Regions from separate parts of the Rhodoferax sp. RT4P68 genome, predicted to be linked through region 1. Evidence: predicted binding sites of a transcription regulator. Region 1 holds the regulator's gene; each other region holds the start of a gene.
What was found. Region 1 encodes LexA, which represses DNA repair genes until DNA is damaged. Its sites were predicted from a motif close to ACTGTATNNNNATACAGT; they were not measured.

Region 1 (9,793 bases):
GGCTTTTCCCGCCGCTTTCCCACCTTTGCCATGCGCTTGATCCGCTCGTTGTTCTCTGCCCTGTTGGTCGCGCTGGCTACTGCCGCGCCGGCGCAGGAAGGCCCGCAGCTCGACTTGCCACGCACCACCCTGTCGGCCGGCATGCACCAGATCGACGTGCAATTGGCGCTGACGCCGTTGCACCGGCAGATCGGACTGATGCACCGCCGCCAGATGCCGCAGCACGAGGGCATGCTGTTCGAGTTCGAGCAGGCCGGCGTGCAGTGCTTCTGGATGAAGAACACGCTGCTGCCGTTGACAGCTGCGTTCGTGGACGACGCCGGCGTGATCGTGAACCTGGCCGACATGCAACCGCTGGACGAGCGTTCGCACTGCTCGGCCAAGCCAGTGCGCTTCGTGCTGGAAATGAACCAGGGCTGGTTCGCGAAGAAGGGCATCAAGGCCGGCTTCAAGCTGGCCGGCCAGCCGTTCACTGCGCCCAAGTAAAACGCCCTGCACGGGCAGGGCGTCGGCGTTGAAGCGGCAGCCCGCAGGCTGAGCCGCTGCAGGGGCGGTCAGGCGAAGTTGGCTTCGGCGAACTGCCAGTTCACCAGCTTGTCGAGGAAGGTCTCGACAAACTTGGGGCGCATGTTGCGGTAGTCGATGTAGTAAGCGTGCTCCCAGACGTCGACCGTCAGCAGCGCCTTGTCGGCGGTGGTCAGCGGCGTGCCGGCCGCGCCGGTGTTGACGATGTCGACCGAACCATCGGCCTTCTTGACCAGCCAGGTCCAGCCCGAACCGAAGTTGCCCACGGCCGACTTGACGAAAGCTTCCTTGAACGCAGCGTAGCTGCCCCACTTGGCCGTGATGGCCGCGGCCAGGGCGCCCGAGGGCTCGCCACCGCCGGCCGGCTTCATGCAGCTCCAGAAGAAGGTGTGGTTCCAGATCTGCGCGGAGTTGTTGTAAATGCCGCCGCTGGACTTCTTGACGATTTCTTCGAGCGTCATGCTCTCGAATTCGGTGCCCTTCTGCAGATTGTTCAGGTTGACCACATAGGCGTTGTGGTGCTTGCCGTGGTGGTATTCCAGCGTTTCCTGCGAGTAGGCCGGGGCCAGCGCATCGATCGCATACGGCAAGGGGGGAAGGGTGTGTTCCATTGTTTTCCTCGTGGGGTCAGGGTTGCAAAAGCACGTGTCTCTCAAACGATTGTAGGAACTAAACAAGACGGGTCTGTAGGACCTGCGCGTCTATCTCGCCGTCCGCCACCGTCGCGGTGATGCGGCCGCCGACAGGCACCTGCGCCACGCTCGTCAGCGTCTGCCCCTGCGCGTCGGCCAGCCATGCGTAGCCCCGGCCCAGCACCACATGCGGGTCCAGCAGACCGAGCACGCGCTGCGACTGCGCCAGCGCATCGTGCGCTCTGTGCAAGCGGGTGCGCAGGGCTTGGTCCAGACGCGGCGCTTGCAGGGCCAGGGCAGTGTGGCGACGGGCCACGGCGTCGCGCGCGCCATGGTCGAGTTGCTGCGCAGCGCGCGCCAGCCGCAGCTGCTGGCGCGCGACCAACTGCGAGGGCCGGCCGAGGCGGCCTACGGCCTGGTCCAGCCGTTGCGCGCGGGTCTCCAACGTGCGGAGCAGACTGTCGCGCAGGCGCGTGGCCATGGCCTGCAGCAGTGCCAGCCACACCTCCTGCGGCTGGGCTGCGAGCTCGGCTGCGGCGGTCGGCGTGGGCGCCCGCAGATCGGCCACGAAATCGGCGATGGTGAAGTCGGTCTCGTGCCCGACCCCGCACACGACGGGCACGGGGCTGCGCGCGATACAGCGCGCCAGGCGTTCGTCGTTGAAGGCCCACAGATCCTCGATCGAGCCGCCGCCGCGCACCAGCAAGATCACGTCGACCGGTGCGGTTGCACCCCGCCCTTCGGCCGGCGCGCTCGCCAGGGCATACAGGCTCTCGAGCGCGCGCACCAGGTCGGCCGGCGCCTGCTCGCCCTGCACCAGGGCCGGCGACAGCACCACCGGCACATGCGGCGCGCGCCGCCGCAGAGCCGTGGCCACATCGTGCAGCGCCGCAGCGCCCAGGGAGGTCACGATGCCGATGCCACGCGGCAGCAACGGCAGGGCGCGCTTGCGTGCGCCATCGAAGAGGCCTTCGGCCTCCAGCCGCGCCTTCAACCGGGCGAATTGCTCGAACAGCGCGCCCTGCCCGGCCCGCTGCAGGCTTTCCACGACCAACTGCAGATCGCCGCGTGGCTCGTACACGCCCAGGCGCCCGCGCACTTCGACCAGGTCGCCGTCACGCGGCGAAAAATCGAGCAGCGAGGCCGCGCGCCGGAACATCGCGCAGCGGATCTGGCCTTGCGGGTCCTTGAGACTGAAATAGCAATGACCGCTGGATGCGCGCGAGAAGCCCGAAACCTCGCCGCACACCGCGACAGGATTGAAGCCTTGGTCCAGTGCACCAGCAATGGCGCGGCATAGCGCCCCAACTTGCCACACAGACGGCGCCAATGCTCGATTCAGCACCGGCTGCGGGCCCGGATGTTTGCTGCAGCACAGCAAAAAAAATCGGAGTACTCCACAACTGCGGCGATAGGCCGCGCGGCTACGTGAACAGGCCCTGGGAAGCCAGCATTCTCGTAGAACGCCTTTGAATTCATTGGGATTTTCATTGCCTAATTTTTAGACGAAGCGTCGCAAAGCCGCGCCATTGCTGGGTTTCGACCGTTCCGGCGAGAGTTCTTCACAAAGTTATCCACAAAAATTGTGGGCGAGAACCGGCGTCGTTTCGTAGCGCAAAACCAGGGAGAGAAACAGCCGGGAGGCCGTGCGAAATGGCGCCCGGCGCGGGGTGCCAAAACCCTGTGGGCCATAATCCGCGACCCTCAACCGCCCGGAGATCCGTGTTGTTTTCGATCATACAAGCCGCTGGTTGGCCGATCTGGCCCTTGATCGCATGCTCCACCCTGGCCCTGGCATTGATCATCGAACGCTTCGTGAACCTGACCACCCGCAAGGTCGCGCCGGCCCAGTTGCTGGATGAAGCGATGACGGTCTCACAGCGCGCGGTGCCCGCGCCCGGCATCGTGAGCCAGCTGGCGCAGAACTCGGCCCTGGGCGAAGTCCTGGCCAGCGGCATGCAGACGCTGAACGCCAACCCGCGCTGTACCGAGGAAGAGCTGCGCGCCAGCATCGAAACCACGGGCCGCGCAGTGGCGCACCGGCTGGAGAAATACCTGGCCGCACTGGCCACCATCGCTTCGGCCGCGCCTCTGCTGGGCCTGCTGGGGACGGTCATCGGCATGATCGAGATCTTCGGTTCCCAATCGGCCGCCACCGGCGGTGTCGGCGGCAACCCGGCGCAGTTGGCGCATGGCATTTCGATCGCGCTGTACAACACCGCGTTCGGTCTGATCGTGGCCATCCCGGCGTTGATCTTCTGGCGTTATTTCCGCGCCCGGGTTGACGGCTACCTGTTGACGCTGGAACTTGCGGCGGAGCGTTTTGCGCGGCACCTGAACAGCCTGCGCCAGCCATGAACTTCCGGCGGGCCGGGCGCGACGAGCCCGAGATCAACCTGATCCCGTTCATCGACGTGCTGCTGGTGGTGCTGATCTTCCTGATGCTGACCACCACCTACAGCAAGTACGCCGAGCTGGAGATCCAACTGCCCGTGGCCAACGCCGAGCAGCAGAAGGAACGGCCGCGTGAGGTGGTGGTGGCGATCTCCAGCGACGGCCGCTATGCCGTCAACAAGAACCCGCTGGCCGACCGCAGCGTGGACGCCTTGTCGCAATCGATGCTGGCGGCGTCGCGCGACGCCAAGGACACCATGGTCGTCATCAGCGCCGATGCCACCACGGCGCACCAGGCGGTCGTCACAGCGATGGAGGCGGCCCGTCGCGCGGGGCTCTTCCAGATCACGTTCGCGACGCAGACGGCCGCTGGCGCCGCCGCGCGCTAGCCCCTCTCCGTCAACGGCCATGCGCGGCTGGCTGGCGGCTTTCCTGCCACGCGTTTGGCTGCGGCGCGGCGCGCTGGCCTGTCTGCTGTGGCCGCTGTCGCTGTTGTTCGGCATGGTGGCGGCTGGCCGGCGCAGCTTGTTCCGCAGCGGCGTGTTGGGCAGCACGCGCCTGCCCGTGCCGGTGGTCGTGGTCGGCAACGTGGTCGCCGGTGGTTCGGGCAAGACGCCGGTCGTCATGGGCCTGGTCGACCACCTGCGCGCGCGCGGCTGGCAGGTCGGCGTGATCGCGCGCGGTTACGGCCGCGCCACCACGGACTGCCGTGAGGTGCTGCCGTCCAGCCCTGCGCATGAAGTCGGCGATGAGCCGCTGCTCGTGCGGCAAGGCTGCGGTGTGCCGGTGTTCGTTGCGGCACGCCGTGCCGAGGCGGGTCTGGCCCTGCTGGCCCGTCACCCCAGCACACAGATCGTGCTGTGCGACGACGGCCTGCAGCATCTGGCACTGGCGCGCGACGTGGAGGTCTGCGTGTTTGACGACCGCGGCGTCGGCAATGGCTGGCTGCTGCCGGCTGGCCCCTTGCGCGAACACTGGCCGCGGCCGGCCGATCTCGTCGTGCACACCGGGGAGCAACCGGCGTTCGAAGGCTTTCGCGCGCGACGCCGGCTTGGCCAGTGGGCGCAGCAGGCCGATGGCACGCGCATGGCGCTGGCCAGCTTGGCCGACACGCCGGTGCTGGCCCTGGCCGGCATCGCACGGCCGCAGCGCTTTTTCGACATGCTGCGCGCCGCCGGCCTGCACGAGGTGCGTGAGTTGCCGCTGCCGGACCACTTCGACTTCGCCGGCTGGCAGCCCCCCGCTCAGGCACCGGCGGTCTGGCTGTGCACTGCGAAGGACGCCGTCAAGCTGTGGGCGGAACACCCCCACGCCTGGGCCGTGCCGCTGGAGCTGACATTGGACGAAGGGCTGCTGCAGGCGCTCGACCGCATGCTGGGCTCGCCGACGCCTTCCTCGACAGGGCCGCAGGTACCATTGCCGGTTTCGACTTCCTGACCCCGCCATGGACAGCAAACTTCTGGAACTGCTGGTCTGCCCCGTCACCAAGGGGCCGCTGCAGTACGACCGCGAACGCCAGGAACTGGTCTCGCGCAGCGCCAGGCTGGCCTACCCGGTGCGCGACGACATTCCCATCCTGCTGGAGAACGAGGCCCGCACCCTGAGCGACGACGAAATCGAACGCTGATGGCCCCGTTCACCGTCTTGATCCCGGCGCGCCTGGCGTCCACGCGGCTGCCCAACAAGCCGCTGGCTCTGCTGGGCGAGGTGCCAATGGTCGTGCGGGTCGCGCAACGCGCCATGCAGTCGCGCGCCACGCGCACGGTGGTGGCCTGCGACAGCGCCGACATCGCAGCGGCCTGCGCGGCCTACGGTGTCGAATCGGTGTTGACGCGTGTCGACCATCCCTCCGGCAGCGACCGACTGGCCGAGGCCTGCGCTCTGCTCGGCCTGGACGGCCAGGACGTGGTCGTCAACGTGCAAGGCGACGAACCGCTGATCGCCCCTCTGCTGATCGATGCCGTGGCAGACCTGCTGACGCAGCGCCCGCAAGCCAGCATGAGCACGGCGGCCCATGCCATCACTACCATCGACGATCTGCGCAACCCGAATGTTGTCAAGGTAGTGCTGGACGCGCGCGACTGCGCGCTGTACTTCAGCCGCGCCCCGATCCCCTGGTGGCGCGATGGCTACGCCGCCGACAACACCGCCCTGCCCGCGCTCGCGCCGTTGCGCCATGTCGGCATCTACGGCTATCGCGCTGGCTTCCTGCGCCAGTTTCCACTGCTCGCACAGTCGCCTATCGAGAACATCGAGGCCCTGGAGCAACTGCGCGCGATGTGGCACGGCCACGAGATCGCCGTGCACGTGACGCACGAGCCGCCGGGGGTGGGCGTGGACACTCCGCAAGACCTGGAGCGCGTGCGGCGGCTGTTCTAACCGTTCGCCGCAGGCGCCTGGGGGACGTGCGGGCCGGCGTCAAGAGCGCAAATCACGGAAGGTCGCATGCTATCCTCGGTCGCATGAAACACTGCGGCGGCACGCTCTGCCAGCAGTGTCGCGAGCTTCACAACATCCGAGGACATCCATGAGACTGATTCTGTTGGGCGCGCCGGGCGCCGGCAAAGGCACGCAAGCCACCTTCATCTGCAGAAAGTTCGGGATTCCCCAGATCTCCACTGGCGACATGTTGCGCGCTGCGGTCAAGGCGGGCAGCCCGTTGGGCGTGCAGGCCAAATCGGTCATGGATTCGGGTGCCCTTGTGGGGGACGACATCATCATCGGCCTGGTCAAGGAGCGCATCACCGCGCCGGACTGCGCCAACGGATTCCTGTTCGACGGTTTCCCCCGCACCATCCCCCAGGCCGACGCGATGAAGGCCGCGGGCGTGAAGCTCGACTACGTGCTGGAAATCGACGTTCCCTTCGACGCCATCATCGAACGCATGAGCGGGCGCCGCTCGCACGCGCCGTCGGGCCGCACGTACCACGCCAAGTTCAACCCCCCCAAGGTCGAGGGCGTCGACGACGTCACGGGCGAGCCTCTGGTGCAGCGCGACGACGATCGCGAGGAGACCGTCGCGAAGCGCCTGGAGGTCTACAGCGCACAGACCCGACCGTTGGTCGAGTACTACGCCAAATGGGCTGCAGCCGACCCGGCGCAGGCACCCAAATACCGCAGCATCTCGGGCACGGGCACGGTCGACGAGATCACCGCGCGCGCGCTGGCAGCCCTGGCCGACTGACGGCCACCAGGCGCACGCTGCCTGCTGCCTGACGGCGGTTCGACGGGCGGACGTTCGAGGCGTCGCAGCATGCGAGGCACGGCCAGTCAACTTGCGGCCGTACGGCCCGAAACGTGCAGTGCTCATGGCAGCGCTGACAACACGGTTTGATATTCAGGCTCGCCACAGTGCAGGCGGCGTTGCCGGACTGCCTGCGCCGACTGCCGATGCACGGATGCAAGCCCGTGCCGCTAACCTTCACGCTCCCACAAGACACTCTCGAAGCGCAGGACTGCGCAGGTCAGCACGCCCTGCCTGCGCGGGTGGGTCCGCATGCGCAATCCATTGCACGACGGCCGTGGCAGGCAACGGCCACTGACGCCTCCGTACCCCCGTTGCAGGAAGCCACGAAATCCCGACCGAGGTGGGCAAGCTGCAGCGAATGCTTGCACAGTGCAGAAAACTGGTTAAAAATACAGATACTGGAAATATCAACAGAACTGCTCCAGCCCGAAAGGAAATGCCATGTCCGACGCTTCGTCCAATGCCTTCCCTGTCAAGCTCACGGCTCGGCAGCAACAGATTCTGGAATTGATCCAGTCCGCCATTGCCAACACCGGCGCGCCCCCGACTCGCGCAGAGATCGCCAGCGAACTGGGGTTCAAGTCCGCCAACGCGGCTGAAGAGCACCTGCAGGCCCTGGCGCGCAAGGGCGCCATCGAATTGGTGAGCGGGACATCTCGCGGCATCCGGTTGCGCGGCGACATGCTGCGCTCTCTGCACGCCGCGCGCAACAAGCAATTCATGTTGCCGCTGCAAGAGCTGGCTCAGCTGGCACTGCCCTTGATCGGCCGTGTGGCGGCCGGCTCGCCGATCCTGGCGCAGGAGCATGTGGACCAGACCTATTACGTCGAAAGCAGCCTGTTCCAGCACAAGCCCGATTACCTGTTACGCGTGCGCGGTATGTCCATGCGCGACATCGGCATCATGGACGGTGACCTGCTGGCAGTGCGTGCCACCAAAGACGCCAAGAGCGGTCAGATCGTCGTCGCCCGCATCGGCGACGAAGTCACGGTCAAGCGCTACCGGCGCAACAAGGACAACATCGAGTTGCTACCCGAAAACCCGGACTATCCGACCATCGTCGTGGAGCCCGGTGAGCCGTTCGAAATCGAAGGTCTGGCCGTCGGCCTGATCCGCAACACCATGCTGATGTAAGCGGTACGTACTTGTCCGCAGCGCGAGGTGGCGGGCGTTTGGCCGTGCAGTGGCACGACAACCCTCTCGCTGCGGGCTTATCGACCAATCCTGCCTGTGTACACCCCCTTATTTCGGGGAGAGGAGTTGACATGGGAATCGCAATCTTCGCAGCCGCTCGCGTGGTTCAAGCCCTGCCTGCGTGGCTCGAACTGCACTGGCCACAGCTTGGCCGTGCCAGCAGCACTGCGCCAGCCCGAGTGCACCGGAGCGGCACGCCGCCGGTGCAGCCTGCAGCGCGGCACCGCGTCGCCCGTCTGGCGCGCCGCTTGCTCGGCAGATGGGCCAGCGCTGCCAACCGGAGCGACCGGCTGACAGAGCGCGGGCCGCATCGGGCCGGCGCGACGATGCCACTGCGGGTGCTGCGTGTCGTCGAGCCCCACCAGGCGCGCAACGCGGCGGGCCGCATGGTGATCTCCGGCCGTATGGCCGATGTCTGCGCCGAACTGGACCGGCTGGCCGCTGCAGAAGCGGCCAGCGGTTTCGACCGCAGCTGACTGACGGCGCCGAGCGTTGCGTCGTCGGCTGACGCACCGGCCGACGCACCGGCTGACACGCCGGCCAACACGCCGGCCAACACGCCGATGTCACACGGCCGCCAGCCCGGACGGCAGCCCCGTCGAAGCCGTCTGGCTGGCCGGCTCTGCACGGCACGCGAGGCACAATGCCCGCATGAACATTGTGATCCTCGATGACTACCAGGACGCGGTGCGCAAGCTCGATTGCGCTGCCAAGCTCGATCCCTACGCGGCCAAGGTCTTCACCAATACGATCAAGGGACTAGGCCAGCTTTCGGTGCGGCTGCGCGATGCGGACATCATCGTGCTGATCCGCGAGCGTACGCACCTGAATCGCCTGTTGATCGAGAAACTGCCCAAGCTCAAGCTGATCGCCCAGACCGGCCGTGTCGGTGCCCACGTGGACGTGGCGGCCTGCACCGAGCGCGGCATCGCCGTGGCCGAAGGCGTGGGTTCGCCAGTGGCGCCTGCAGAGCTGACCTGGGCTCTGATCATGGCTGCGACCAAGCGGCTGCCGCAGTACATCGGCAACCTCAAGCACGGCGCGTGGCAGCAGTCCGGGTTGAAGACCGCATCGATGCCGGCGAACTTCGGCCTGGGCACCGTGCTGCGGGAAAAGACCCTGGGCATCTTCGGCTATGGCCGCATCGGGCAGATCGTCAGCACCTACGCTCGCGCGTTCGGCATGCGCGTGCTGGTATGGGGCCGTGCCGGATCGTGCGAGCGCGCAGCTGCCGATGGCCACCACGTCGCCTCCAGTCAGCAGGAACTGTTTGCCAACTGCGACGTCGTCTCCCTGCACCTGCGCCTGAACGAGGAGACGCGCGGCATCGTCACGTTGGAGGACTTGTCGCGCATGAAGCCCACATCGCTGCTGGTCAACACCTCGCGCGCTGAGCTGATCGAGACAGACGCCCTGCTGGCAGGCCTGAACCGCGGCCGGCCGGGCATGGCCGCCGTCGACGTGTTCGAGAGCGAGCCCATCTTGCAGGGCCATGCGCTGTTGCGGCTAGAAAACTGCATCTGCACCCCACACATCGGCTATGTGGAACTGCAAAGCTACGAGATGTATTTCAATGCCGCCTTCGACAACGTGCTGAACTTCATCAAGGGCACGCCGACCAATATCGTGAACCCGGGTTCACTGCAGGTTCGGCGCTAAACGCCAAGCGCCAAACGCAACCAGCCCCGCCCCATCACCGCGTCGACTTGGGTGCGATCCGAGCTTCCGTGTTCGGATCGAACAGGTCGAAATCGATCATGCCGCTGTCGAACTCCGGCTTGGATGGCGGAACCGCCACCGG
Region 2 (9,793 bases), on a different contig from region 1:
CGGATGCCGCCCGTGCAGAACATCGCCACCTCGGGCCGGCCGGCCAGCACGCCGCCCGGCGCCGACTGGGCCTCGACCCAGGCTGGCCATTCGGTGAACGAGCGCGTGCCGGGGTCGATGGCGCCGGCGAAGCTGCCAATGCCGACCTCGTAACCGTTGCGCACATCCAGCAGCACCACGCCGGGCCGGCGGACCAGGGCGTTCCAGTCATGCGGGTCGACGTGCTGGCCGGCCTGGCGTGCGGCGTCGATGCCGGGCACCCCCAGCGTCACGATCTCGGCCTTGCGGCGCACCTTGAGCCGGTGGAAGGGCATGGCTGGGGCGGGCGCCAGGCGCACCGCGAGGCGGGCCAGCAGCGGGTCGGCGCGCAGACTGTGCAGTACCGCGTGCACGGCCTCGGGCCTGCCGGCGATGCTGCCGTTGATGCCCTCGGTGGCCACCAGCACGTTGCCGCGCACGCCGTGCGCCGTGCACGTCGCGTGCAGCAACGCCACGCGGGCGTCGCAATCGGCCAGGTCGGCGAAGCAGTAAAACGACGCGGTGAGCCAGGGCGTCGCCACAGGTGCGGCCGCGACGCCGGCTGCGGCCTCGACTCCGCTTTCGGCTGGCGCCGCCATGTGCACCGCTGCGGGCGGCCGTGCGTGGCTCACGGCACGTCGCCGGTGTCAAACGATGGGGGTGGCGCGTGCGGCCCGGTCATCCCGCGCTGGCGGTCACGGAACAGCGCGGCCCGCATCAGGAAGATGGTGGTCACCGGCGCCGTCAACCCGACGAACAGCGCGATCAGCACGGCATGCAGGAAGAGGTTGCTGCCCTGCACCGAGAAATAGATGACGGTGGCGAACATCACGCACCAGGCGCCGGCCGTGGCGCCCAGCGTAGGCGCGTGGATGCGGTGGTAGAAGCTGGGCAGGCGCACCAGGCCGAACGAGCCGATGGCGGCCAGCGCCGCGCCCAGCACGGCGAAGACGGCGGTCACGATCTCCACCCACAGCGGCAGCGCGGTCATTCGATCACCTCGCCGCGCAGCAGAAACTTGGCGACGGCTGTCGAGCCGACGAAGCCGAACAGCGCAATCAGCATGGCGGCCTCGAAGTACACGTTGCTGGCGTAGACGATGCCCAGCACCAGCATCGTCAGCATGCCGTTGATGTAGAGGCAGTCCAGCGCCATCACGCGGTCCTGCGCCGCCGGGCCGACCAGCAGGCGAAACAGCGCACACAGCATGGCCACGGCCAGCAGGAACAGCGCAATCTTCAGGCCCCAGAACAGGATCGGTGTCATTCGAAGATCTCCAGCAGGGGGCGTTCGTAGCGCAGCTTCACGCGGGCCACGAAGTCGGCCTCGTCGATGAGGTCGAACACATGGATCAGCAGGGTCGAGCGGTCGAGCGACAGTTCGCCCCACGCTGTGCCGGGTGTCAGGCACATGATCATGGCCAGCACGGCCAGCGCGTTGGGGTCGCGCAGCTCCAGCGGCACCTGCACGAAGTAGCCGTTCAGATTCGTGTTGCGCCGCGCCAGCACGATGTGCGCGACGTGCACCGCAGACACCAGCATGTCGTAGATGGCGTGGCCGGTCAGCCGCAGCGCCACCATGGGTTTGCGCATCCGCACGGTGGCCGGGCGCAGGCCCTGGGTCAGCAGTGGCACGACGATGGCGAGCACCGCGCCCGACAGCAGCGTGGTCGCCTCCAGCGACTGGTGCAGCAGCAACCACACCACGAACAGCGTGGCCGACAGCGGCGGTGAGGGCACCAGGCGTTTCATGGGGCAGTGCCCGTCGTGGCGGGCATGGGCGTGGGTGTGGGTGTGGGCGAAGGCACCTGGCGCGCGCCAGCGACGGCGCGGCGGTAGGCCTGTGCGGTGCTGAGGCTATCGGCCGTGGCGCGGGCATGCTGCATCACCGGCCCGGCGCCCACGGTCAACGCCACACTGGCCAGCAGGAGGGCAGCAACGGGCAGCACCTCCAGCGCGGGCAGGGCGGGCAGATGGGCATGGGGCTGGTTCCAGAAATGCCGGATGCCGGTGCGGCATAGCGCCACCAGTGTCAGGAAGCCGGCCACGATCAGCAGTGCCATGAACAGCGTGGCGGCGGTGCCGGGCGTGGCCCCCTGCAGCAGGCCCGAGAGCATGGCGAACTTGCCGACGAAGCCCGACAGCGGTGGCAGCCCGGCCAGCAGCAGCGTGCAGACGATGAAGCCGATGCCCAGGAAGGCGACGCCGGCCGGGATGGCGCGGCCATACAGCGCCTGGGCGTCGTCGTCCAGATTGACGTCGGAGATCAGGCGCAGGTCTTCGCTGAGGAAAGGCGCATTGCCGGCGGCCTCGTGCGGCGCCACGCTCATGCCGGCGTTGCGCCAGCGCTCGATCATGTCGATCAGCAGGAACAGCGCCGCCACCGCCAGCGTGGAGCTGAGCAGGTAGTACAGCGCCCCGGCCCACACCACGCTCTGCCCCAGGCCGATGGCCGACAGCAGGGTGCCCGCCGAGATGAGCACGCTGTAGCCGGCCAGGTTGGACAGCCGCTGCGTGCCGACGATGCCCAGCGCGCCCACGAGCAGCGTGGCCAGCCCGATGCCCATCAGCGCCGACTGGCCGAACGCGGCCGAGGCCCCGGTGTCCGGCGCGAACAGCACCGTCCACAGCCGCAGCAGTGTGTAGACGCCCAGCTTGGTCAGCAGCGCGAACACGGCACCCACGGGCGCCACGGCCGCGCTGTAGGCCGGCACCAGCCAGAAGTTCAGCGGCCAGGCGCCGGCCTTGGCAAAGAAGGCTGTCGCGAGGATGGCGGCGGCCGCGTGCACCAGGCCGCGGTCGGCGTTGTCCAGTGCGGCGATGCGCTGGCCGAGGTCGGCCATGTTCAGCGTGCCGGTCACGCCATACAGCAGCGCAGCGCCGATCAGGAACAGAAACGACGCCGCCAGATTGATGGCGATGTAGCGCAGCCCGGCCTGCACCCGCAGCCGGCCCGAGCCGTGCAGCAGCAGGCCGTAGGACGCGGCCAGCATCACCTCGAAGAACACGAACAGGTTGAACAGGTCGCCCGTCAGGAAGGCGCCGTTCAGCCCCATCAGCTGCAGCTGCAGCATGGGGTGAAAGTGCACACCCGCCCGGTCCCAGCGCGAGGTGGAGTAGATGGACGCGGCGAACGCGATGACGCCGGTCAGCGCCACCATCATGGTGGACAGACGGTCGGCCACCAGCACGATGCCGAAGGGCGCGACCCAGTTGCCCGGCAGGTAGACGCCGATGGAGCCCGGGCCGTCGCCGGTCTGCGGCGCGTTGACCCAGCGCAGCAGCGCCAGCGCCACCAGCAGGCCGATGAGCCCGGAGATCACCGTCAGCGTGGCCTTGGTGCGACGCTGCCCCTCGTTGAGCATCAGCATCAGCGCCGCCGTCAGCATCGGCACCAGGACGGGGGCCGCCACCAGGTGCGGCATGCTGAGTTCGAGCAGCCGGTCGAGCAGGCGGATCAGGTCGTTCATGAGGTCGGCCACGCTATTCCCCTGCCTCCTGGCGCTCGGCGCCGTCCACGTGGTCGGTGCCGGTAAGGCCGCGCGAGGCCAGCAGCACCACCAGGAACAGCGCGGTCATGGCAAAGCCGATGACGATGGCGGTCAGCACGAGGGCCTGGGGCATGGGGTCTGCGGTGTTGGCCAGCGTGGCGACTACGCCGGGCAGCAGCACCGGTTCGCTGTCGACCTTGAGCCGGCCCATGCTGAAGATGAACAGGTTGACCGCGTAGGAGATCAGCGTCAGCCCCATGATGACCTGGAAGGTGCGTGGGCGCAGCAGCAGGTAGACCCCCGAGCCGGTCAACACGCCGATGGCGATGGCGAGCACGGCTTCCATCAGGCGGGCTGCGGCACGTTGGCGGCCGCGCTGGCGGCGTGGGCTTCAGCGGCGCGGGCCTCGGCCGCGCGCTCGGCCTGTTCCTCGGACCAGCGGTGGCTGCGCACCGATTGGTGGGCCAGGCCGGTCAGGATCAGCATGGTGGAGCCCAGGACCAGCGCGAACACGCCCATGTCGAAGAACAGTGCGCTGGGCACATGCAGCTCGCCCAACACCGGCACGAGGATGTGGGCGGTGTGCGTGGTCATGAACGGGTAGCCCAGCACCACGGCACCACCACCGGTGGCCAGCGCCAGCAGCAGGCCGGTGCCGATCCAGCGGCGCGGGTAGATGCGCAAGTGCTCTTCCACCCACTCGGTGCCCGAGACGATGTACTGCAGCAGCAGCGCCACCGACATCACCAGCCCGGCGACGAAGCCGCCACCCGGTGCGTTGTGCCCGCGCATGAAGAAGTAGACCGCCACCAGCACGGCCAGCGGCAGCAGCAGGCGCACCAGCACGGCGGGCACCATCAGGTAGCCGACGGCAGTGTCTTTGGCCAGGCGCGGGTTGAACACGTCGCTGCTGCCATCGTCGGATTGGGCGCGTTGTTGCGGCGGCAGTGCCATCGATTCAGGCGCCGGCCGAAAGCGCCGCAGCAGCGCGTAGACCGTCAGCGCGACGACGCCAAGCACGGTGATTTCACCGAAGGTGTCGAAGCTGCGGAAATCCACCAGCATCACGTTGACCACATTGGTGCCGCCGCCCTCAGTCAGCGCGCGTTCCAGGAAGAAGGGCGAAATGCTCTGCGGGAAGCGCCGCGTCATGACCAGCCAGGCCAGCGCCGCCATGCCGCAGCCGGCGGCGCTGGCCACCAGCAGGTCGCGCCCGCGCCGGCCCCAGGGCAGGATGCGGTCGCGCGCTGACTGCACGACGAACTTGCTGCGCATCGGCAGCCAGCGCAGGCCCAGCAGGATCAGCACGGTGGTGACGACCTCCACCACCAGCTGCGTCAGTGCCAGGTCGGGCGCGGAGAACCAGATGAAGGTCACGCAACAGATCAGGCCGGCGCCAGCCGACAGCATCAGCGAGGCCAGGCGGTGGAACTTGGCCTGCCAGGCGGCACCCACTGCGCAGATGCAGCCGATGACCCAGGTCATCGCGAACATCGGCGAGAACGACAGCGGCGGCCGTTCGCCCGGCGCGGCGGGCTCGAACCAGAGCGCCGTGCCGGCCCCGGCCACAGCCACGCAGACCAGCGCCAGCAGCTGTGTCTGCAGCCGGCGCGTGGACAGCACGCGCCGGCTGCGCCGGCCCAGCTCGCTCAGGCGCGCAAGCAGATTCTCAAAAATGCGCTGGCCGTTGAGGTGGTGCAGCAGCGGCGTTCTGTCCAGGCCACCGGTGGTGCGCTGGCGACGCTGCACCAGGTACAGCGCCGCGCCGCCGGCCAGGGCCACCAGGCTCATCATCAGCGGCAGGTTGAAGCCGTGCCACACCGCCAGGCTGTACGCGGGCAGCACGCCGCCGACCACCGGCACGGCGGCGGCGGCCAGCAGCGGGCCGACCGACCACTCCGGCGCCACGCCCACCACCAGGCAGGCCAGCACCAGCAGCTCGACCGGCACACGCATCCAGTGCGGCGGCTCGTGCGGCGGCTTGGGCACGGCGCCGATGCACGAGGGGCCGAAGAACACATCGAACACGAAGCGGGCCGAGTAGGCCACGCTGAACAGGCCAGCCACTGTGGCGAGCACGGGCAGGCCGACGTCGACCCACGACGAGGATGCCAGGAACACGGTTTCGGCGAAGAACATCTCCTTGGACAAGAAGCCGTTGACCAGCGGCACCCCAGCCATGGCCGCGCTGGCAATGATGGCCAGGAGCCCGGTGATGGGCATCAGCTTGAGCAAGCCGGACAGCTTGCGGATGTCGCGCGTGCCCGATTCGTGGTCGATGATGCCAGCCGCCATGAACAGCGACGCCTTGAAGGTCGCGTGGTTCATGATGTGGAAGACGGCCGCGACTGCGGCCATCGGGCTGTTCAGGCCCAGCAGCAGCGTGATGAGACCCAGGTGCGAGATCGTGGAGTAGGCCAGCAGCGCCTTCAGGTCGCGCTGGAACATGGCCACATAGGCGCCCATCAGCAGCGTGATGGCGCCGGCCCCGCCCACCAGCCAGAACCACTGCTCGGTGCCGGACAGCGTGGGCCACAGGCGGGCCAGCAGGAACACGCCGAGCTTGACCATGGTGGCGGAGTGCAGGTAGGCCGAGATCGGCGTGGGCGCGGCCATGGCGCGCGGCAGCCAGAAGTGGAACGGGAACTGCGCGCTTTTGGTGAAGGCGCCCAGCAGCACCAGCACCAGCGCCGTGGCGTACATCGGGTGCGCCTTCACGACAGGGCCTGAGGCCAGCACCACGTCCAGGTCGTAGCTGCCGGCCATGCGGCCGATCAACAGCACACCGGCGAACAGGCACAGCCCGCCGGCGCCAGTCACCGTCAGCGCCATGCGGGCGCCGCGCCGGGCGTCCTGCCGGTGGTGCCAGTAGCCGATCAAGAGGAACGAGAACAGACTGGTCAGTTCCCAGAACAGCACCATCTGCACGAGGTTGCCTGACAACGCCACACCCATCATCGCGCCCATGAAGGCGAGGAAGAAGGCGAAGAAGCGGGGCGCCGGGTCGGAGCTTGAGAGGTAGTAGCGCGCATACAGCACGACGAGCGCACCGATGCCGCTGACCAGCATGCAGAACAGCCAGGCGAACCCGTCCAGGCGGAACACCAGGTTCACGCCGAGCGAGGGCAGCCAGATGAATGCCTCGCGCAACACCTGGCCGCCGCTGATCTGGGGGAACAGAAACGCCGTCTGCAGCGCGCAGCCCAGCGCAATCAGACCTGCCAGCAGCGCCTCCCGGTTCCGGGCATTGGACGGCATGAACATCGCGAGGACGCTGCCGACGAAGGGGGCGATGACAAGCAGGACCAGGGACATTGCGATCAATTTTATCGATCGATCCGGGTAACCCCTTTGAGGTGTCCCGGATGGGGCGGGTCTATTGACCGCGCGTGGCGTACCGCAAGCGGCCGATCAGGCTTTCGCGGAGCAGTTGACCATCCAGCAGGTGCCGAACCGGTCGCACAGGCTGCCGAAATAGTCGCCCCAGAACATGTCCTGCAAGGGCATTTCGACCTTGCCGCCGGCGGCCAATGCGTTGAAAAGCCGGTCAGCCTCTGCGCGCGTGTCCGGGTGCAGGCTGACGTAGACGTTGTTGCCCTGGTTCAGCTTGAAGCCCATGGATTCGGGCGCGTCCGTGCCCATGAGCACGTGGCCACCGAGGATCGGCAGGGCCACGTGCATGACGAGTTGCCTGTCGGCATCGGCCAATGGGGGCTGGCCGGGCATGGCAGGCGCGTCGCCCATGCGGTGGATGCCGCCTTCGAAGCTGCCGCCGAAGACCGATCGGTAGAACTCGAACGCCTCTTCGGTAGTGCGGTTGAAGTTGAGGTAGGTGCTGACGCTGGCCATGGTGGGCTCCTGGTGGTGGGGATGAGCGGTCGACGAAGCAGCGGGCCGGACTTCGACAGCCCGCGGTTGCCGCCGGCCCGGGTCGCCAATATACTGATTTAATAAACAGTATTCAAGACCATGCCCACCGAGACATCCATCCCGCTTGCGGCACTCAAGGGCCGTGGCGCCGCCACGCGCATGGCGCACCGGTTTGCCAAAGACGCGCGCAATGCGTTCGACGACGGCTGGGGCACGTTGGAGGAGGGTGCGGCGCAGGCGGGCGCGCCGGTGCCGACCGAGATCATCTGGGAAGACGCACGCAGCGTGATCAGCCGCAACCAGTCGCCCGACATTCCTTTCGACCAGTCGATCAACCCCTACCGCGGGTGCGAGCATGGCTGCATCTACTGCTTTGCGCGGCCCACGCACAGCTACCTGAACCTGTCGCCCGGGCTGGATTTCGAGACCAAGATCATCGCCAAGCGCAACGTTGCCGCGGTGCTGCGCGCCGAGATCGGCCGGCGCGCATACGTGCCGGCACCGCTGGTGATCGGCACCGCGACCGACTGCTACCAGCCGGTGGAGCGCGAGCTGCGCTTGACGCGCGCCGTGATTGAGACGCTGGCCGAGGCACGGCACCCGCTGTCGCTGATCACCAAGTCCAGCGGCGTCGAACGCGACCTCGACCTGCTCGCGCCACTGGCCGCGCAGCGCCTGGCCGCCGTCTACGTCACCGTGACCACGCTGGACGGCCACCTGTCCCGCACGCTGGAGCCGCGGGCCGCCGCCCCGCAACGCCGGCTGCGCACCATCCGCGCGCTGGCCGAGGCCGGCATTCCCGTCGGCGTGAGCGTGGCGCCGCAGATCCCGTTCCTCAACGAAGACATGGAGCAGGTGCTGGCCGCCGCCTGGGAGGCCGGCGCGCGCAGCGCCTTCTACACCGTGTTGCGCCTGCCCTGGGAGGTGGCGCCGCTGTTTCGCGACTGGCTGGCGCTGCATGTGCCTGAGCGGGCCGAACGCATCATGGCGCGGGTGCAGGACATGCGGGGCGGGCGCGACTACGACAGTGATTTCTCCACGCGCATGAAGGGCAGCGGCATCTGGGCCGAGTTGATCCGCCAACGCTTCGAGAAGGCCTGCGCGCGGCTGGGGTTCAACCGCGAGCGGCACCCGCTGGATGCGTCGCAGTTCCGTCGGCCGGCGCTGGACGGGCAGGGCGCGTTGTTCTGAGCGTTGCGCGGTCAATGGGCGCCAGGTCGATCGGCGCCAGGTCGATGGCCGCCTGGTCGACCGGCTCAGAGGCGCTACAACTGCGCCGCGTGGTGGCGCAGGTGATCGGCCACGAAGCTTTGGATGAAGTAGTAGCCATGGTCGTAGCCGGCGTGCCGGCGCAACGTCAACGGCTGGCCCACAGCCCGGCACGCGGCTTCGAGCAGATGCGGGTGCAACTGCTCGGCCAGGAATTTGTCGGACAGGCCCTGGTCGACCAGCATGCCGGCCGGGTAGGGCGCGCCGCCCTGCGCCTGCATCAGCGCGCTGGCATCGTGCGCCGCCCAGGCCGCGCGGTCCGCGCCAAGGTATCCGCTGAACGCTTTCTCGCCCCAGGGGCACTGCGTGGGCGCGCAGATCGGCGCGAAGGCCGACAGTGATTTGAAGCGGCCTGGGTATTTGAGTGCCAACGTCAGCGCGCCATGCCCGCCCATCGAATGGCCGAACAGGCCCATGCGCTCGCCATCGATTGCGAAGTGCTGCGCCACCTGCGGCAGCAGTTCGCGCAGAAGCCAGCTTTCGGTGCGCCAGTGCTTGGCCCAGGGCGATGCGGTCGCGTCGAGATAAAAGCCGGCACCGACGCCGAAGTCCCAGCTGTCCGATTCACCCGGCACCTGGGCGCCGCGCGGGCTGGTGTCAGGCGTGATGATCGAAAGACCCAGCTCGGCGGCCAGCCGCTGTGCACCGGCCTTGACCGCAAACGTCTCTTCGTTGCAGGTCAGGCCCGCCAGGTAGAGCAGGGCCGGCACGGGGCCCTGTGCGGCCTGCGGCGGCAGGTAGACGCCGAAGCGCATCGGCAGGCCGATCTCATGCGAAGCGTGTTCGTAGAAGCCTTGCACGCCGCCGAAGGCGCGGTGCTCGGACAGGGTCTTCACGGCAGAGGCTTCAGTCATACAGCACCACGCCGCGAATCGACTCGCCGCGCTTCATGAGGTCGAAGCCCTTGTTGATGTCGGCCAAAGGCATGGTGTGCGTGATCAGGTCGTCGATGTTGATCTTGCCATCCATGTACCAGTCGACGATCTTCGGCACGTCGGTGCGGCCGCGTGCGCCGCCAAACGCCGAGCCTTCCCACTTGCGACCGGTCACCAACTGGAACGGGCGGGTCGAGATCTCGGCGCCCGCCTCGGCCACGCCGATGATGATGCTGCGGCCCCAGCCCTTGTGTGTGCACTCCAGCGCGTC
Region 3 (9,793 bases), on a different contig from region 1:
CATCAGAAGCAGGCCCAGACCTGGTTCGACAGATCGACCAGGAACTCGGGCCGCAGGTACATGGCGAACACGCCTGCCAGCGCCGCTGCGGCGGCCACGGCCAGGGTGATCTTGCCGGCGGTGCGCATGGTCTTCAAGCCGGCTTCAGCGTAGGCCGCTGAATCGCCGCTTCCTTGACCGGCAGGTTCACCAACCCCGCGAACACGCCAAGCGCGATGGTGATGCCCCACACCACGTCGTAGCTGCCGGTGCGGTCGTACAGCACACCGCCCAGCCAGACGCCCAGGAACGAGCCGATCTGGTGCGAGAAGAACACGAAGCCGCCCAGCATCGACAAATGCTGCACACCGAAGATCGACGCCACCGCTGCCGTGGTGGGCGGCACCGTCGACAGCCACAGCAGCCCCATGCTGGCCGCGAACAGGTAGACGCTCAGAGCATTCAGTGGCGCCAGCAAGAACAGGCTGATCACCACGGCGCGCGCGAAGTAGATGAACGAGAGGATGTTCTTCTTGGGCATGCGCTGGCCCAGGCTGCCGGCGATGTAGGTGCCGAACACATTGAACAGCCCGACCAGCGCCAGCGCGTAGCTGGCGACTTCAGGCGTCAGGCCTTTGTCTTTCAAGTAGCTCGGCAGGTGCACGCCGATGAACACGACCTGAAAGCCGCAGACGAAGTAGCCCGCCATCAGCAGCTGGAAGCTGGGGTACTTGAACGCCTCGACCAATGCCTGGACGATGCTTTGCTCGCGCCGTGCTGCGCTGTTGCCTGAGAAGCCTGGCTCGCGCAGCGCGAAGGCCAGCGGCATGATCAACAGCACTGCCACGCCCAGAATCACCAGGGCCTCCTGCCAGCCGAAGCGCGCGATCAAAAAGCCCTCAACCGGCACCATCAGGAACTGGCCGAACGATCCCGCCGCAGCGGCCACGCCCATGGCCCAGCTGCGCCGTTCGGGCGACACATTGCGGCCGATCACACCGAAGATCACGGCATACGTGGTGCCGGCCTGGGCCATCCCCAGCATGATGCCGGCGCTGAGCGAGAACATCAGCGGCGTGCTGGAGTGCGCCATGCCGATCAACCCCACGGCGTACAGCGCTGCCCCGATCAGCAGCACGCGGAGAGCGCCGAAGCGGTCGGCCGCCATGCCGGCGAAGATGCCTGCCACGCCCCAGGACAGGTTCTGCACCGCAATGGCCAGCGCGAAGGTCTGGCGCGTCCAATCCTGTGCCTGCGTGATGGGTTGCAACCACAGGCCGAAACCGTGGCGGATGCCCATGGACAGCGTGACGATCAGTCCACCGCAGATCAAGATGCGCGCCAATGGCAGGGTTGCCCTTGTTGTGTTTGTCATCGCGCGACTGTAGTGAATTTGGTGGACGTTTGCCTGGCGGAAGACGTTCGCATGGCGCACGAATCTGTGGTTTCATACAGTTTGTAGGTCGGCGCGCGCCTACAATCCCGCGCCATGGCAAGCAATCCCCCCGCAAAGGCGCAACCGCAGTACGGCGAGGCGTCCATCCGAGTGCTGAAGGGCCTGGAGCCGGTCAAGCAGCGACCGGGCATGTACACGCGCACCGACAACCCGCTGCACGTCATCCAGGAAGTCATCGACAACGCGGCCGACGAGGCGCTGGCCGGCCACGGCAAGAAGATCCGCGTCACGCTGTTCGCCGATGGGTCCATCGGCGTCGAAGACGAAGGCCGCGGCATCCCGTTCGGCATGCATCCTGAGGAAGGTGCCCCAGTCATCGAACTCGTCTTCACCCGCCTGCACGCGGGCGGCAAATTCGACAAGGGCAAGGGCGGCGCCTACAGCTTCTCGGGCGGCCTGCATGGCGTGGGCGTGTCGGTCACCAATGCGCTGGCCAAACGGCTGGAAGTGACTTCCTACCGCGACGGCTCGGCTGCGCACCTGGTGTTTGCCCACGGCGATGTGGTGGAGCCGCTGGTCGTGCGCAAGGCCGGCGAAGGCGACCGCCGCACCGGCACTTCGGTGCGTGTCTGGCCTGAGGCCAAGTACTTCGACAGCGAAGTGCTGCCCATGGCCGAACTGGCCCACCTGCTGCGCAGCAAGGCCGTGCTGATGCCCGGCGTGACCGTCTCGCTGACGGTGGAGAAGTCGCGCGACACGCAGACCTGGCAGTTCAAGGGTGGCCTGCGCGACTACCTGACGCAGACGCTGACGGCCGACCCGTTCATTCCGCTGTTCGAGGGCGAGGGCTACGCCGACAACCACGAGACCTTTGCCGAGGGTGAGGGCGCGCAGTGGTGCGTGGCCTTTACCGAAGAGGGCCAGGTGGTGCGCGAGAGCTATGTCAACCTGATCCCCACCAGCGCTGGCGGCACGCACGAGGCCGGTCTGCGCGAAGGCCTGTTCACGGCCGTCAAGAGCTTCATCGAACTGCATTCGCTGCTGCCCAAGGGCGTGAAGCTGCTGCCCGAGGACGTGTTCGCGCGCGCCAGCTACGTGCTGTCGGCCAAAGTGCTGGACCCGCAGTTCCAGGGCCAGATCAAGGAGCGGCTGAACTCGCGTGACGCCGTGCGGCTGGTCGCAAGCTTCGTGCGCCCGGCGCTCGAGTTGTGGCTGAACCAGCATGTGGACTACGGCAAGAAGCTGGCCGAACTCGCCATCCGGGCCGCGCAGTCGCGCCAGCGCGCCGGCCAGAAGGTCGAGAAGCGCAAGGGCTCGGGCGTGGCCGTGCTACCCGGCAAGCTGACCGACTGCGAAAGCCGCGACATCACGCACAACGAAGTCTTCCTGGTCGAAGGCGACTCGGCTGGCGGCAGTGCCAAGATGGGCCGCGACAAGGAATGCCAGGCCGTGCTGCCGTTGCGCGGCAAGGTGCTCAACACCTGGGAGGTCGAGCGCGACCGGCTGTTCGCCAACAACGAGATCCATGACATCTCGGTGGCCATCGGCGTGGACCCGCACGGCCCGAACGACACGCCCGACATGACCGGCCTGCGCTACGGCAAGGTTTGCATCCTGGCCGATGCCGATGTCGACGGCTCGCACATCCAGGTGCTGCTGCTCACGCTCTTCTTCCGGCATTTCCCCAAGCTGATCGAGGCCGGCCACGTGTTCGTGGCGCGCCCGCCGCTGTTTCGCATCGACGCGCCCGCCCGTGGAAAAAAGCCGGCGTCCAAAGCTTACGCACTTGACACTGGCGAATTGACGGCGATCCTCGATAAACTGCGCAAAGAGGGCGTGCGGGAAGGCAGTTGGGCGATCAGCCGCTTCAAGGGGCTGGGCGAAATGAGTGCCGAACAGTTGTGGGACACCACGCTGAACCCTGATACCCGCCGCCTGCTGCCGGTGCAGCTCGGCCACACGGATTTCACCGGGACCGAGCAGCTGATCACCAAACTCATGGGCAAGGGCGAAGCCGCATCCCGTCGGGAATTGATGGAATTGCATGGCGACGCAGTCGAGGTAGATATTTGATGTTTGCAGCGTTCAAGGTCAAGACAGCCGCGTGCCTGCTGACGGTGCTGGCCGCTGCCATGCCGCTGGCTGCACTGGCCGACGTGTGGGGCTACATCGACCCGCGCGGTGTGGCGCACTTCGCGCACGAGCAGGTGGACGAGCGCTACACGCTGTTCTACAAGGGCGACGACAGCTTCGACACGCGCGATGGCGAGGGCGCCATCAACCCCGCACTCACATCGGACGTGCAGCCCTTGCCGGCCAAGCTGGTCAACTTCTTCGAGGTCTCGCCGACCTACAAGCTGCTCAAGCCGCACCTGCGCGAGGCCTCTGCCAAGCACAAGGTCGACTACGAGTTGCTGCAGGCGCTGATCGTGGCCGAATCCGGCTTCGACCGCGCCGCCGTGTCGCCCAAGGGCGCGGTCGGGCTGATGCAGATCATGCCGGCCACGGCCGAGCGCTTCGGCCTGGCGGGCGATGCCAAGGCGCCGATCGAGGTCAAGCTGACCGACCCCAAGACCAACATCGGCATCGGCACACGCTACCTGCGCCTGTTGATCGACATGTTCCCGGGGCAGCTGGAGCTGGCGCTGGCCTCCTACAACGCCGGCGAAGGTGCTGTGCAGCGGGCCGGCAACCGCATTCCCAATTACAAGGAAACACAGGCCTACGTGCAGACCGTCATGCGGCTGTACCAGGGCCTGAAACCGCCGCCCGTCATCGAGCAGCGCCGCTCGCCGCTGCGCGTGCGCATGGAGCTGCGCGGCGGCGCCGCCGGTCGCGGCAACCTGCCGGACGTGCCGCCCGCTGCCACGCGGGTCGCCCAGCAGCCCTGAGCCGCTGACGCCGGCGCCGCCTCTGGCCCACGCCGTCCGCGGCACCCCTGTCCCTTCTCTGCATGGCCGCCGCCGGCGCGCCGCTTTCCGCATTTTCTGACGCACATGATTGACGACGCTTCCACCCTGGACTTTTCCGACGTGCCGCCGCAAGGCCCCGGTACCGGGGGCCCGGCCGACGGCGAGGGCGACGATTCGCTCGACCTGGGCCGCTACGCCCAGCGCGCCTACCTCGAATACGCGATGAGCGTGGTCAAGGGCCGCGCGCTGCCCGATGTCTGCGACGGCCAGAAGCCGGTGCAGCGGCGCATCCTGTACTCGATGGCGCGCATGGGCCTGTCGTTCGGTGGCGCCAATGGCACGGTCGGCGCCAAGCCCGTCAAGAGCGCGCGCGTGGTCGGCGATGTGCTGGGCCGCTTCCACCCGCACGGCGACCAGGCCGCCTACGACGCGCTGGTGCGCATGGCGCAGGATTTCAGCCAGCGCTACCCCTTGATCGACGGCCAGGGCAACTTCGGCAGCCGCGACGGCGACGGTGCCGCAGCCATGCGCTACACCGAGGCGCGGCTGGCCCGCATCACGCGCCTGCTGATGGACGAGATCGACGAAGGCACGGTGGATTTCATCCCCAACTACGACGGGTCGACGGAGGAGCCCCGCCAGCTACCAGCGCGTCTGCCGTTCACGCTGCTCAACGGCGCGAGCGGCATCGCAGTCGGCCTGGCCACCGAAATCCCCAGCCACAACCTGAGGGAAGTCGCCGACGCCTGCATCGCGCTGATCAAGACGCCCAAGCTCACCGACGAGGAACTGCTGCAGATCATCCCCGGCCCCGACTACGCAGGCGGCGGCCAGATCATCAGCAGCCCGGCCGAGATTGCCGAGGCCTATCGCACGGGCCGTGGCTCGCTCAAGGTGCGCGCCCGTTGGAAGATCGAAGAACTGGCGCGCGGGCAGTGGCAACTGGTCGTCAACGAGCTGCCGCCCGGCGTCAGCAACCAGCGTGTGCTCGAGGAGATTGAGGCGCTGACCAACCCCCAGGTCAAGGCCGGCAAGAAGACGCTGAGCCAGGACCAGATGCAACTCAAGGCCGCGATCCTGGCCGTGCTCGACGTGGTGCGCGACGAGTCCAGCAAGGACGCCGCGGTGCGCCTGGTGTTCGAGCCCAAAACCAGCCGTATTTCCCAGCAGGAACTGACGACGGCGCTCCTGGCCCACACCAGCCTGGAAACGACGTCGCCGATCAACCTCACGGGCGTGGGTCTGGATGGCCGGCCGACGCAGAAGTCGATGCGCGAGCTGCTGGCCGAATGGCTGGAGTTCCGCCAGACCACGGTGCAGCGCCGCACGCGGCACCGGCTGGACAAGGTGCTGGACCGCATCCACATCCTCGAAGGGCGGCAGATCGTGCTGCTGAACATCGACGAGGTGATCGCCATCATCCGCCAGTCGGACGAGCCCAAGTCGGCGCTGATCGCCCGCTTCAGCTTGAGCGACCGCCAGGCCGAAGACATCCTCGAAATCCGCCTGCGCCAACTGGCGCGGCTGGAAGCCATCAAGATCGAGCAGGAGCTGAGCGAGTTGCGCGCGGAGCAGGGCCGCCTCGAAGACGTGCTCAACAACCCCGCTTCGCTGCGCCGTCTGATGGTCAAGGAGATCGAGGCCGATGCCAAGACCTTTGCCGATGCGCGCCGCACGCTGATCCAGGCCGACAAGCGCGCCGTGGCCGAGGTGCGCGTCGTCGACGAGCCGGTCACCGTCGTCGTGTCCGAGAAGGGCTGGGTCCGCGCGCAGAAGGGCTGGGCCAAAGACCGCGCGGTGCCGGCCGACTACAGCTTCAAATCGGGCGACGCGCTGTACGCCGCGTTCGAGTGCCGCAGCGTGGACACGCTGCTGGTCTTCGGCACGGCCAAGGACAAGGTGGGCCGTGTCTACACCGTGCCGGTGGCCGCGCTACCCGGCGCGCGGGGCGATGGGCAGCCGGTCAGCTCGCTGATCGAGCTGGAGAGCGGCACGCAACTGGCGCACTTCTTCGCCGGCCCGGCCCACGCCACGCTGCTGCTGTGCAGCTCGGGCGGCTACGGCTTTCTGGCGACGGTGGAGAACATGCTGTCGCGCCAGCGCGGCGGCAAGGCCTTCATCAGCCTGGGCGAGGGCGAGACCATCTGCCGGCCCTCGCACGTGTCTGGCGTGGCGCAAGGCCTGACGTTGGCGGACGCCACGCACGTGGTGTGCGCGTCGACAGCCGGGCGCCGCATCCTGGGCTTTGCGATCAGCGAACTCAAGCTCATGGAGAAGGGCGGTCGGGGCCTGATGCTGATGGATTTGGAACCCAAGGACACCCTGGCCGGCGCGGCTGCCTACACCCGCAGCGTGCGCATCGAGGGCGTGGGCCGTGGCGGCAAGGCGCGCGAAGAGACGCTGGAAATCCGCTCGCTGAACAACGCGCTGGCCGGGCGCGGGCGCAAGGGCAAGGCCACCGAGCTGGGCTTCACGCCGGCGGCGGTGATCCGGGTCGAGTAGGCGCGCTTCAACCCACGCTCAACCGCAGTGCCAGGGCCGACAGCGTCACCAGCAGCACGGGCAAGGTCAGCACGATGCCGACCTTGAAGTAGTAGCCCCAGGCGATGGTCGTGCCCTTCTTCTGCAGCACATGCAGCCAAAGCAGGGTGGCCAGGCTGCCGATTGGCGTGATCTTGGGCCCCAGGTCGCAGCCGATGACGTTGGCATAGACCATCGCCTCCTTGATGACGCCGCTGGCCTGCGACGCATCGATGGACAGCGCGCCGATCAACACAGTGGGCATGTTGTTCATGACCGAGGACAGCAGCGCGGTGAGCACGCCTGTGCCCAGCGCGGCGCCCCAGATGCCGCCCTGCGCGAAGACGTCCAGCAGCGTGGCGATGCGGTCGGTCAGCCCGGCATTGCGCAGGCCGTAGACCACCAGGTACATGCCCAGCGAGAACACCACGATCTGCCACGGCGCCCCGTGCAGCACCTTGCGCGTGCTGATGACCGAGCCCTTGCCCGCCACCGCCAGCAGCACCACGGCACCCACGGCCGCAACAGCGCTGACCGGCACGCCCAGCGGTTCCAGCCCGAAAAAGCCGACCAGCAGCAGCACCAGCACCACCCAGCCGGCGCGGAACGTGGCCGCGTCGCGGATGGCCTGTGACGGTGCCTTCAGCTGCGCCATGTCGTAGGTGGCGGGAATGCTTCGGCGAAAGTACAGCATCAGCACCAGCAGGCTCGCCAGCACGGCGGCGATGTTCACCGGCACCATGACCGCCGCGTACTGGTTGAAGCCGATGTCGAAGAAATCGGCCGACACGATGTTGACCAGGTTGGAGACGATCAGCGGCAGGCTGGCGGTGTCGGCAATGAAGCCGGCCGCCATCACGAAGGCCAGCGTGGCGGCCGGTGAGAAGCCCAGTGCCACCAGCATCGCCATGACGATGGGCGTCAGGATCAGCGCCGCGCCGTCGTTGGCGAACAGCGCCGCCACGGCCGCGCCCAGCAGCACGATGAAGGCGAACAGGCGCGGCCCGCGCCCACCGCCCCAGCGCGCCACGTGCAGGGCGGCCCATTCGAAGAAGCCGGCTTCGTCCAGCAGCAAGCTGATGATGATGACGGCCACGAACGTGGCCGTGGCGTTCCAGACGATCTGCCAGACCACTGGAATGTCCGACAGCTGAACGACGCCGAACAGCAGGGCGAGCACGGCACCGAGCGAGGCGCTCCAGCCGATGCCCAGGCCGCGGGGCTGCCAGATGACGAGCACCAGCGTGAAGATGAAGATGAGGATGGCGGTCAGCATGCGTGCGTCTTGGCGTGAAGGGCGTGGAAGATCCGCCGTAGCGCTGCTGCGGCAAGACCCGGAAGAGTCGGGGAGCTCAGAGCCGCTGCAGCGCGGCGCTCAGCTGCGCATCGTCCAGCGTGTCGAACGGCACCTGGGCCAGCAGCCGCATGCGCTCCCCGATGGCCTGGCGGGTGGCCTCGAAAGCAGCGCGCTTTTCGTCCACGTTGCTGCCGGCGTTCGATGGATCGGGGTAGCCCCAGTGCAGCGTGATGGGCGAGCCGGGCCAGTAGGGGCAGGTCTCCGCTGCGGCGCTGTCGCAGACCGTGATGACGACCCGCATCTGCGGTGCGTCCGGGCCGGTGAATTCGTCCCAGCTCTTGCTGCGGTAGGCCGATGTGTCGATGCCGGCCGCCTGCAACACCTCGATGGCCAGCGGGTTGACGCGGCCACTGGGCGCACTGCCTGCGCTGTAGGCCCGCAGGTCAGCGCCTTGGGTGGCAGCCCAGTGGTTCAGCATGCCTTCGGACAGCACGCTGCGCGCTGAGTTGTGGGTGCACAGGATCAGGATGTTGGTGGGCATGTCAGTGGCCCCCGGCCGCGCGAAGCCGCTGACGCGCCCCCTCGGGGGGCAGCGGACCTCGCGAAGCGGGGTAGCGTGGGGGTTGTTTCATCTCAGCGGGTCCCGATGTCGCGCATTTCGTGCTGGATGGCCAGGCGCTCCAGCTTGGTGAGCGGCAGCGCCAGCAGGAATTCGATGCGGCGCTTGAGCGTGACGGCCGTGTCCATGAAGGCCCGCAGCTTGGTCTCTTCAGTACCCTCGACCGCGGCAGGGTCCGGCACGCCCCAGTGCGCCGTGATGGGTTGGCCCGGCCAGATCGGGCAGGCCTCGCCGGCCGCCTGGTCGCACACGGTGATCACGAAATCCATGCGCGGTGCGTCCGGCTCGGCAAAGACGCCCCAGCTCTTGCTGCTGAATCCGGTGTCGTCGAAATGCAGGTGCTTGAGCGTCTGCAGGGCCAGCGGGTGGACCTGCCCTTTAGGCTGACTGCCGGCCGAGAAGGCACCGAAGCGGCCTTGGCCGAGCTTCTTCAGCATCGCTTCGGCCAGGATGGAGCGGGCGGAGTTTCCGGTGCAGATGAACAGCACGTTGGAGGTGGGTGATGTCATGGTGATGCGGTCAGGTGGTGAACGATGGGTGTGGACGATGGGAAAGCGGCGTGGGTCATGCGGGGCGGCAAATGGAGACATCGGCGGTGATGCAGGCTTCTCCGTTGCAACAGTTCTCCGTCAGATAGCCCACCAGGTCATTCATCGCGTCAAACGAGGCGCGGTAGATCAGGTTGCGGCCGTGGCGCTCCTGCGTCACCAGGCCGGCGTGCGTCAGCTCCTTGAGGTGGAACGACAGCGTGTTGGGCGCGACCTCCAGCTGCTCGGCCAAAGCGGTGGGAATCACGCCATCCGGTCCCGCCACCACCAGCGCGCGGAACACCCGCAAGCGCATGGCATGGGCCAATGCGCCAAGTGCTTGAACAGCCGTTGTGTCGTCCATAAATCTATAATACAACAACTATTGAAGTGTTAGGCGAGAGGTTGCAAGATGCTGGCGCTGAGGCTCAGCCCACAGCCGCCGGCCGACTGAGCATGCCCGGCTCGGCTGCGTCCAGCGTGGGCACACCGGCCAGCTGCATCGCCAGCCGCAGCTCTGCCAGCAGGATGGCAATGGCCCGG

Region 2: the regulator LexA is predicted to act here: its motif matches at 7,450-7,467, upstream of AC099J_RS21780 (PA0069 family radical SAM protein).
Region 3: the regulator LexA is predicted to act here: its motif matches at 1,418-1,435, upstream of AC099J_RS25345 (DNA topoisomerase IV subunit B).

The regions. Positions count from the first base shown of each region.
Region 1 covers NZ_JBWMBB010000006.1:28,043-37,835, reverse strand. Annotated here, with positions in the region: gene AC099J_RS14470 (DUF192 domain-containing protein) at 31-486, shown strand; gene AC099J_RS14465 (superoxide dismutase) at 555-1,136, opposite strand; gene xseA (exodeoxyribonuclease VII large subunit) at 1,195-2,502, opposite strand; gene AC099J_RS14455 (MotA/TolQ/ExbB proton channel family protein) at 2,883-3,515, shown strand; gene AC099J_RS14450 (ExbD/TolR family protein) at 3,512-3,940, shown strand; gene lpxK (tetraacyldisaccharide 4'-kinase) at 3,960-4,988, shown strand; gene AC099J_RS14440 (Trm112 family protein) at 4,996-5,178, shown strand; gene kdsB (3-deoxy-manno-octulosonate cytidylyltransferase) at 5,178-5,930, shown strand; gene adk (adenylate kinase) at 6,079-6,735, shown strand; gene lexA (transcriptional repressor LexA) at 7,240-7,932, shown strand; gene AC099J_RS14420 (hypothetical protein) at 8,064-8,468, shown strand; gene AC099J_RS14415 (D-2-hydroxyacid dehydrogenase family protein) at 8,644-9,651, shown strand; gene AC099J_RS14410 (hypothetical protein) at 9,686-9,793, opposite strand, start outside.
Region 2 covers NZ_JBWMBB010000011.1:5,347-15,139, forward strand. Annotated here, with positions in the region: gene trhO (oxygen-dependent tRNA uridine(34) hydroxylase TrhO) at 1-650, opposite strand, end outside; gene mnhG (monovalent cation/H(+) antiporter subunit G) at 647-1,009, opposite strand; gene AC099J_RS21750 (K+/H+ antiporter subunit F) at 1,006-1,284, opposite strand; gene AC099J_RS21755 (Na+/H+ antiporter subunit E) at 1,281-1,769, opposite strand; gene AC099J_RS21760 (monovalent cation/H+ antiporter subunit D) at 1,766-3,487, opposite strand; gene AC099J_RS21765 (Na+/H+ antiporter subunit C) at 3,501-3,854, opposite strand; gene AC099J_RS21770 (monovalent cation/H+ antiporter subunit A) at 3,854-6,823, opposite strand; gene AC099J_RS21775 (VOC family protein) at 6,920-7,357, opposite strand; gene AC099J_RS21780 (PA0069 family radical SAM protein) at 7,478-8,569, shown strand; gene fghA (S-formylglutathione hydrolase) at 8,644-9,501, opposite strand; gene AC099J_RS21790 (S-(hydroxymethyl)glutathione dehydrogenase/class III alcohol dehydrogenase) at 9,494-9,793, opposite strand, start outside.
Region 3 covers NZ_JBWMBB010000014.1:65,480-75,272, reverse strand. Annotated here, with positions in the region: gene AC099J_RS25355 (hypothetical protein) at 3-137, opposite strand; gene AC099J_RS25350 (MFS transporter) at 134-1,354, opposite strand; gene AC099J_RS25345 (DNA topoisomerase IV subunit B) at 1,469-3,448, shown strand; gene AC099J_RS25340 (lytic transglycosylase domain-containing protein) at 3,448-4,266, shown strand; gene parC (DNA topoisomerase IV subunit A) at 4,375-6,789, shown strand; gene AC099J_RS25330 (arsenic transporter) at 6,797-8,083, opposite strand; gene AC099J_RS25325 (arsenate reductase ArsC) at 8,160-8,645, opposite strand; gene AC099J_RS25320 (arsenate reductase ArsC) at 8,738-9,232, opposite strand; gene AC099J_RS25315 (ArsR/SmtB family transcription factor) at 9,288-9,614, opposite strand; gene AC099J_RS25310 (alpha-hydroxy acid oxidase) at 9,679-9,793, opposite strand, start outside.